3 regions of the Candidatus Clostridium eludens genome follow, and region 3 is predicted to be linked to each of the others. Evidence: riboswitches for the same ligand, from Rfam matches in the RefSeq annotation. Region 3 holds a riboswitch; each other region holds the start of a gene.
The links. A riboswitch is a leader RNA that binds a small molecule or an ion and turns the genes downstream of it on or off. The one in region 3 is predicted to bind S-adenosylmethionine.
Positions count from the first base shown of each region.

Region 1: another riboswitch for S-adenosylmethionine. It lies ahead of ACJDU8_RS06840 (nucleotide-binding protein); the one in region 3 lies ahead of ACJDU8_RS02595 (ABC transporter permease).
Region 2: another riboswitch for S-adenosylmethionine. It lies ahead of ACJDU8_RS16680 (DUF2325 domain-containing protein); the one in region 3 lies ahead of ACJDU8_RS02595 (ABC transporter permease).

Region 1 is NZ_JBJHZX010000007.1:129,284-132,574, forward strand. It holds gene ACJDU8_RS06835 (ABC transporter substrate-binding protein) at 1-887, opposite strand, end outside; gene ACJDU8_RS06840 (nucleotide-binding protein) at 970-1,842, opposite strand; SAM riboswitch class I at 2,208-2,309, opposite strand; gene ACJDU8_RS06845 (ROK family protein) at 2,406-3,291, opposite strand, start outside.
Region 2 is NZ_JBJHZX010000026.1:63,353-66,643, reverse strand. It holds gene ACJDU8_RS16685 (DEAD/DEAH box helicase) at 1-1,274, shown strand, start outside; SAM riboswitch class I at 1,547-1,659, shown strand; gene ACJDU8_RS16680 (DUF2325 domain-containing protein) at 1,827-2,111, shown strand; gene ACJDU8_RS16675 (YopX family protein) at 2,268-2,627, shown strand; gene ACJDU8_RS16670 (M3 family oligoendopeptidase) at 2,715-3,291, opposite strand, start outside.
Region 3 is NZ_JBJHZX010000003.1:13,655-16,945, reverse strand. It holds gene ACJDU8_RS02600 (ABC transporter ATP-binding protein) at 1-606, opposite strand, end outside; gene ACJDU8_RS02595 (ABC transporter permease) at 624-1,418, opposite strand; SAM riboswitch class I at 1,593-1,700, opposite strand; gene ACJDU8_RS02590 (LysR family transcriptional regulator) at 2,073-2,942, shown strand; tRNA gene ACJDU8_RS02585 (tRNA-Leu) at 3,090-3,176, opposite strand; gene ACJDU8_RS02580 (VanW family protein) at 3,268-3,291, opposite strand, start outside.

The sequences.
Region 1 (3,291 bases), on a different contig from region 3:
TGCAGCTGTTTAACATCATCGTCATTTAATCTTATATCATTTGAACGTGATTTAATATCTTTTTCTAAGCTATCCTTTGGAGCTTTTAAAGCTTTAGCCATTACTTCAGCTGACCCTGATGGGTCTTCATTTATATATTTGTTAGCATCATTCAATGCTAGTAGTATGTTCTTTACCACATCTTTCTGTGCCAGTAATTTACTATTAGCAACTAAAAATCCACGGGATGCAAATGGTATATCTGCCTTACTTCCTATAACTTTAGCTCCTTTTACAGTTAAAGCTTTATTTAACAGGTTTCCAGAGAAAAATGTTGCTTGAACATCTCCTTTTTCAAATGCCGAGAGAATTTCTGCATCTGAACTAAATCCCTGTTTTTTCACTTCACCGATTTTTATGTTATATCTTTCTAAATACCTCACTATAGCATACTCATCTACAGTACCTCTTTTAACTCCAATGGACTTTCCTTTTAACTCTTCAGGAGAATTTATTCCATCACGAGTCACCATCTTTTCTTTACTTGAATCAACTTGTTGGATAAAGCTAAAAATTTTTAAATCTCCACTGCTTAACCTAGAAAGTGCTGCAAAATCCATTGCTAATCCAATATCAACCTGATTAGTGAGCACAGCATCTATAGTATCAATTCCAAAGGAATATGGATTTATTTGAGCATCAATACCATATTTTTTGAAATATCCTTTATCTCTAGCAACATAAAAGGCAGTTGAAAAGGCACTGGAATCTGCTCCAATTCTAACTGTCACTTCCTTCTTTGCTGAACCTGATGCCCCTCCATTTTGTGAACTGCTGCCGCATCCAGTAACCGTAACCATTATTGCAATAATAAATAAAATGATTAAAGATAATTTTTTAATTTTCACTAATATCTACCCCTTTTATATTAATTTCAAAAATCCTCCTACTTAAATTTTATATAAGAATAACTAACACTGTCCTAACTTATTAAATGGATGCAGGACTTTCTACAATTTTAGGGTCAAACTTATATATTTTATCCCCCCAATCTCTAGCCCAATCTCTAAGTTCATTAACATTTAATGGATTAGGTATGCTTAAATCCTCGTCTTCTGCTATAAATTTTGCTAGTTTTCTGTAAATATCAGCATGTTCGGATTTAGGATTAGCTTCAATTACAGTTTTTCCATAAAATTCACTTTGAGACACTATCAGTGACCTTGGAACATATCCTACTACTTTAGTACCTGTTCTTTTAGCAAAGTCATTTACTATGGCACTAGAATAGCTTGCACTTAATCCATTTCCAATTATCCCGCCGAGTTTTGCGCCTCCAGTGGGTGCATATTTATTTATTGCCTTAAAAAGATTATTTGCAGCATAAATGGCCATAAAATCTGATGATGTCACAACATATGCTCTATCGGTAATGCCATCTCTTATTGGTACTGCAAATCCACCACATACAACATCTCCTAAAACGTCATATAATACATAATCTGCTTTATATTTCTCAAACAAATCTAATTCCTGTAGAAGTGAAACTGCTGCATTAATTCCCCTACCTGCACAACCTACCCCCGGAACTGGTCCCCCAGCTTCAATACATAGAACTCCGCCAAATCCCACTTCAGAAATATCTCTTAACTTAACATCATTACTTCCTCTTAAACTATCTAACACTGTAGTAAGATAATTTCCTCCTCTTAGAGTGTTAGTGGAATCACTTTTTGGATCACATCCAATTTGTATTACTCTATATCCTAATTCAGCTAGAGCAGCACTGATATTTGAAGTAGTGGTAGACTTTCCTATTCCACCTTTGCCATAGATAGCTATATGCTTTGTCTTTTTACTCATAATAAATTTTCCTTTCTCATCTCAAATAATATCAATTTAGTAATTATGTTTTTAAATGTTTAAATTATTATTTTTATTAATTTATTGTAATGTGTGCTTAATTTTATCATTACTATACTTTTCACTTTTTTGGTGTGAAGTATATTTGTTTCTATTTCTCAATTTTTTAACTTTATATCCAAAATCTTATATGATATATACATAATCCCTTTATCTATACCTCCCATATTCTTATTTATTATCTACTGAATACATAAAAAGAGGTCAAGCATAACCCATTATAAGTTAGCTTGACCTCTAGTTTTCCAGTCAGTCAATTAAAAAACTTCCTATGGAGAAACCACAGGAAGTTGTATCCTTATTGTTTCTCATCTTCAGGATATTCCTGCTGGAATTGGCACCGTTGAATATAATAATCAGGTTGCCGGGCATCATAGGGCCAGTCCCTCTGCCGCTCTTGATAAGAAATTATTTAATTCATTTTTAATTTACATACATAATATAACTTTTAAAATACCTTGTCAACATAAAATTTTTATTTATCAGTTTATTTTTTATTTTCATCATATTTTACTATCAATGCATTTTTCCAAAAGTACAGCCGCGGCTCCTATTGAAATTGCATCCTTTTTGAAATACCCTTCTCTTTTAAATGTGACTTTTTTAGGAACACATTTTACACATGTTTCATAAAACAGATCAAAATTAATTAAAGCTCCACTTAATATAATACAATCCAAATCTAATAAGTTGATATAAAGTTCTATGCTTTTTCCAAACTTATATGCAGCATCAAAAATTATCTTTTCAGACAGTTCATCATTCTTTTGGGCTGCAGAGCACACCTTATTAAAATCAACATCTTGATTTGTATTGATAAGCATATGTTCAAAAGCATATTCATTATCATCTGCTGTTCTTATAATTCTCCCTTGTAAAATTGTCCCTTCTCTTACTCTCAATCCACAATTAAAATAAGCTAAATTTTTGAATTGCTTTCCAGTACCATACAAATACTCTGCAATAGCAGCCGAATTTGCGCCACTTTCACTAACTATACTACATTCTAATCTCTTTTCAATCATTTCACCTATATCTATATCATTCCATATGTCTGTTTCAATTCCAAGTCCCACTCCAATAAGGTCAACAAACTCCAAATTTAGCTCTACATAAGCATTCCTTATAATTTTTACAACTTCTTCCACAACCTCATCATATGAATTAGGAGCATTAGTATAAAAACTTTTTTTATAAAAAATTTCCATCCTTAAATTCACTATAGAAACTTGTACATAAGTTTTAGATATGTCTATCCCTATGATATAAAATCTACATATGTTTATATCATATAGAACAGGTTTTCTACCTCCTGTAGATTCTCCTATACATTTCTGTACTATCATACGTTTTTTTTCTAGAGGAGCCATCATTCGATTCAATGAAGTC
Region 2 (3,291 bases), on a different contig from region 3:
CCGATATTAGATATTTTGCCCATCATTCTTCTGTGAGTAAGGATATGAGATTGACCGTGGAGAAGTTTGCTAAGAGCAGCAGGGGACAATTATTCACTATATGTTGTACTTCCACTTTGGAATTAGGAATAGATATAGGTTCAGTAGACAGTATAGTTCAGTATAATGCTCCACATTCTGTAGCCAGTTTAGGACAGAGGTTGGGACGAAGTGGTAGAATTACAAGAAAAAATATATTGCATTTTATAGCTACTGATGAATGGTCTTTATTGCAAGGGTTAGCAGCACTATCACTTTATGAAGAGAGTATAATAGATAGATTTGATCCTATAGTGAAGCCTTATGATGTTTTGGCTCATCAAATAATATCTATTCTTTTGGAGAATACAGGAATGTCTTTTGAAGATTTAAAAAATATAAATAGGAGTTTTAGATGCTGGCAGGATATAGAAGATGATGAGTACTTTGAGCTATTAGAATACTTAATAAAAAAGAATTATATAGAGATTTTAGAAAATGAAGCTATAACAGGTTTAGAAACAGAAAAGCTTTTAAGAGGAAGTGAATTTTTTACCCATTTTGAAACGGAAAATAATTTTTCTGTTTACAATAGTCATAAAAAGATAGGTGAAATTCCCCTGTCTCCCAGCATACATACAGGGGTAAATATATTTTTGTCGGCACGTATTTGGAAAATAAAAGATATAGAATTGAGAAGTAAAAAAATATATGTAACTAAGGCTTTAGATGGAAATCCCCCTGTATTTTTAGGGAGTAGTGGCAATGTAACCAACGAAATAAGAAATAGAATGAAAACAATATTGGAAGATGAGAGTTATTGGATTGATTATAATAAAAATATAAAAGAAGTTCTATCAAAACTTTCTAAAGACAATTTAAGGTATGAAAAATTTCAATGGACGGAGAAGAATGATAAAGTTGGACTTAGAACGTTTCAAGGCACGAAGATAAATAGAACTCTACAACTTTTACTTAATATGTTGTATGGAGGTGTAAATTATAAATTGGAGGATGGTAAAACATTTATAAGTGGGCCTGATATAAAGAAAGATATAAGTAGAGTGATAGAAAAGAACTTTACTGAAGATGAAATATTTCTATATTTAAAAGATAATCCAGAAATGGTAGAAGTATATTTATCCTCTAATAAATATAGGATGCTGTTACCAGATAATTTGAGAATAAAATATATTATTAAAAATAAATTGGATTTAGAAGGAGTAAAAATATATTTAGGGCATGATTGCAATTAGGTTTTATAATAAGAATGAAGAAAATAGATACTAATTTGTGAATTTAGTATTTAATAAAATAGCAATAATAAATTTGTTGGCTAAAATATAATATGGGTAGGCTATGGTGAACCGTACCATAAATAGGACAAAGTTTAATAATGCAATTTATTCTTTATAAGCCGTTGCCCTGATTTTATAAATTTAGTATTGACACAGGCAAATATAATCACTATTATATAAGGTGTATACATAATTGGAATGAGTGCTTAAAAACTTAATATATTATTATACTCTTATCAAGAGTGGTGGAGGGAAAGGCCCTATGAAACCCGACAACCGACATTTTTTATATGCATCGGTGTCAATTCCTGCAGAGTGTACTATATACTCTGAAAGATAAGAAAAGTAGAAGTCTTATTAAATTAAGTTATGTTATTTGCTAATAGAGGCTATTTTTCTTATATATAAGGAAAATAGCCTTTTTCTTGTATTTAGAATTAAGTTTATAGATAAACAAGGTGGAGATTGAGTATCAGTAAATTTATATATTATTAAAGAGGAGAGATTTTTATGAATATTTTAATTGTAGGAGGAGACAGACTTGACAACATTAAAGATAATCTAGATAAATACGGAATTAATAAAGTTAACCACATTACAGGTAGAAAAAAAGGGGATAAGAAAATAGAAATTCCTAAAAATACGGATCTAGTGTTGGTACTTACAGATTTTGTAGGACATAACATGACTAAAATAATAAAAAAACAATCTAAAAAAAATCATACTTTAGTTATGTTTTCAAAACGTTCATGGATATGTATTCAAGCAAATATTAAAAATATACTTACTGATTAAATGAAAAATATGTACAATCTAAAATATTCTATAAAAACTGAGACACTAAGTGTTCTACTTAGTAATATATATTTACAGTATGTATTGGATATTTAATTAAAAAAAGCAGTGAAAAATCTTCACAAAAATAACTAGTCAATAATGAGGAGGTATCAAATGAGAAAATTTAAATTTAGAATTTGGGATAAAGAAGATAATTGTTTCTATATAAGTAATAACCCATATCCAAAAGAGTATTCAAACCATAAAGATAGGTTTGTAGTTACAGAATTTACAGGACTAAAGGATAAAAATGGTGTAGAAATTTTTGAAGGAGATATTATAGGAATAAATAATGAAAAAAGTTCTCCAAAGCTTCCGGTTAAATTTGGCAGATGTTCTTTTGGAAAATTCATAGGTGAATGTGGGGAACTAAGTGAAGATACGGAATTATATGGCTTCTATGTGGAAAACGAGTATTTATACATTCAGATGATTAATGAAAATGCTATTGTTATTGGTAATATTTTTTCATAGTAATAAGTGAACAATTAATAGTCAAATAGTGATAAACTTCCAGAACAAAATTTATTCTGGAAGTTTAATCAAATATACAAGTCTGAATTATAGTTTTTTATCATCTATTGAATTGAACCAATTATTGATAGGCTCTATAATTGAACTTATGCATCCATCTTGGAAAGGGGATCTAAGATTAGCAATTTCCACAAGCTCCAAAAAGGACTTGGTTCCTCCAACATGGCATATTTTTATATAATCTTCCCAGGCAGATTTTCTATTATCCACTGCTTTTTTCCAGAATTGAAGGGCGCATATCTGTGCCAGAGTGTAATCTATATAGTAAAAAGGTACATTGAATATATGGGACTGCTGAAACCACCATCCTCCGCTTTCCAGAAAATCACATCCAGTATAATTCTTATGAGGCAGATATTTTTTCTCTATGGCTCTCCAAGCTCTCTTTCTATCCTCAGGACTTACCTCTGGGTTTTCATATACATAGTGTTGAAATTCATCTACTGTAACTCCGTAAGGTATGAATTTCACAGCACTTTCAAGATGGGCAAACCTATATTTATCTGCATCTTCTTGGAAGAATAGATTCATCCAGGGCCAGGTGAAAAACTCCATACTCATGGAATGTATTTCACAGCTCTCATAGGTTGGAAATATGCACTCA
Region 3 (3,291 bases):
CTCGTCTATATCATGGGTTACAAGAATCATTGTAGTATTTTGTTTTTTCCATATTTTCAATATTTCCTGCTGCATATTAATACGGGTCATAGCATCTAATGCTCCAAAAGGTTCATCAAGAAGAAGCAGTTTAGGTTTATTTACAAGTGCTCTTGCAATACTTATTCTCTGTTTCATTCCTCCAGACAGCTGCTCGGGATATGATTTTGCAAAGCCGTCCAGTTCGACCAGTTCAAGCTGTTCATTTACTAATTCTGCTTTTTTCCTCTTAGATAATTTTTTGCTTATTCCAAACTCTATATTTTTTTCTACTGTAAGCCATGGAAAAAGTCTTGACTCTTGAAATACCATACCTCTATCTATACCTGGACCTTTTACAGGCTTATCGTAAGAATAAATATTGCCCCTATAATTTGTATCTAATCCCACTATAGTTCTAAGCAAGGTACTTTTTCCACACCCACTTGCCCCTACAATGCTTAAAAATTCTCCTTGTCTAACTGACAGGTTAATATCATCCAATACATTGAGGTAACCATTATCAACTTTAAAATCTTTATTCAAATTTTCTATTTTAATAGCCTCATAACTTTCATCAGCACTCATGTAATATTTACTCCTCTCTAACTTTGATTATTTGTATCCCATTTTATAATTACAAACTGAAATTTTTTTATTAAATAATCTATCAAAAATCCAACTACGCCTATAGAAAAAACTCCAACCAACATAACATCCGGCTGAGATAATTCCCTAGCATAGGATATTGAATATCCTATGCCAGACGTGGCAGCAATTATTTCCGCTGTTATAACACTCATCCATGCACTTCCGATTCCAATTCTCAATCCTGTAAAAATAGATGGAAGTGCCGAAGGAAAAACTATTTTTGTCAGTACCTGAAATTTATTTTTTTCTAATATCTCAGAGACTTCTAAATATTTTTTATCTGCTCCTTTTATACCATGAATAGTATTTATAAGTATGGGCCAAAAACTTCCAATTGCTATTACAGTTATTTTAGAAGCCTCATCTATACCCATCCACAATATAAGTACAGGAACCCAAGCTACAATAGGAATTGGTCTCAAAAGACCTATAAGCAAATCAACAGCTTTTTCGGCTATTTTAAACAGTCCAATCAATGTTCCACATACTACACCCAGAGAAGCTCCTATAAGATATCCTTTTATAACCCTTAATATACTTATAAATAGATTTCTAGCTAAATCACCACTTTTCACCATGTCTAAAAAAGCCAAAAATATGGTATGAGGAGATGGAAGAACTGACTGCTTAACAAGTCCCTTATTACTTAGTAATTGCCATAATATAATCACTATTACAGGGAGTATTAATGCAATAAGTATATTTCCAATAAATTTAATTTTTTTATTTAATTCTGATTTTACATTCATTATTATTCACCCCGTCATAATATATAAAGAAATTTGCTAATATAAAAAATATTCAAACTATTTTTTTTGCACAATATCATAAATTTGACTTATACATATTGTAAATTTAAAAAGCTGTTTTTCAAATAAGAAAAACAGCTTAAATCCAAGTTAAAAGTCTTAACTTAACTATCCTTCTTATCTCTCAGAATAATTATATTCTGCAGGAATTGACACCGATACATAATAAATGCCGGTTGTCGGGCTTCATAGGGCCAGTCCCTCTACCTCTCATGATAAGATAATACTTTATCAGTATTAATATGAAATTTTATTATTTATAAAAAATAAAACCTCTATCCTCTAATTACAGAGGCAGAAATTTTCCGCGGTTCCACTCTGTTTACTGCAAATAATTACCTCCATCGCAGCAACTTTTGAATTAATTACTCAAGAATGCACTTCAGTTAATTCATTCCAAGATCTCTCACAGCTCAATAAAGATCTCTCTCTTAGGACTTTTTTAACTTACTCTTTCTATCATAGTAAATATACTTTTATAATTTCTTAATTTCATGTATCATTATATCAGACAAAAAAACATATTTCAAATACTTAAAAGGTATTGAATTAATACAAATAAGATATAAATAGCAGATAGAGGTGAACATTTCTATGGATATTAGACAACTTAGATACTTTTTAGCTATAGTAGAAAATGGCAGCATAACTAAAGCTGCAGAACAGCTTCATATCGCACAACCGCCACTTAGCCAACAACTAAAATTACTTGAAGATGAACTTGGATTAAAACTAATAGAAAGAAATACAAGAAAAATACAAATAACTGATGCAGGCAGAATACTTCAATATCGCTCCAAACAAATTTTAGATCTGGTCAAAAATACAAAAGAAGAATTAAATAATTTAAAAGAGGGATTTAAAGGCTTACTTTCTTTGGGAACTGTGCCATCTTCTGGCACTACAATCTTATTAAAAAAACTCAATCACTTTCATGATAAATATCCACATATAAATTTTAAAATACGAGAGAGCAATACTTCTCAAATTTTAAAACTGCTTGATATAGGCACTATAGAAATAGGCTTGGTATTTACTCCTTTTGATTCTGAAAAATTCGAATCATTATTACTATCAAGTGAATCAATGGTAGCAGCAGTAAATCAGGATGTATTTTTTACAAATTTCAAAGATAAGATTAGTTTGAATGATTTAATAAACAAGCCCTTAATAGTTGATCATAAGTTTAAAGATATGTTAATTTCCTCGTGCCAGCAAATTGGATTTGAACCAAGAATACTTTGCGAAAGTGAAGATGCACGTGCAGTGCTCCTTTGGGCTAATACTGGAATTGGTATAGGAATAGTTCCAGAATCCGCCTCAGAACTCATCCCTGGTCTAAATTTAAAATACATTGATATAAATGAACTTTCTCTAAAAGCACGTCCTGCTGTAGTATGGATTAGAAATAGATATTTATCTGACGTAGCTAAAGATTTTCTAAAAACTTTTAAAGGAAATTGACCTATGAAGAAGGTATCTTACTAAATTGAACATTTCAAATAATTTTCCCAAATAAAAAAGCATTAGAATTTGACCTTTTAATTAAACATTCTAATGCTGAATTATTTTTCTATAAACATTCTATAAATTTTTTATATTGTCAGGTTTTGGTGCGGATAACAGGACTTGAACCTGCATGAAGTTGCCCTCACTAGGACCTGAACCTAGCGCGTCTGCCAATTCCGCCATATCCGCACAAAGTACTTAGTTATTATAACATATTTTTTAAATTAAGTTAATATATAAAACATATAAATTCCATACTAATAAACAATAATATTTTTATCTAGTTTGCTGCAGCAGAGTTTGA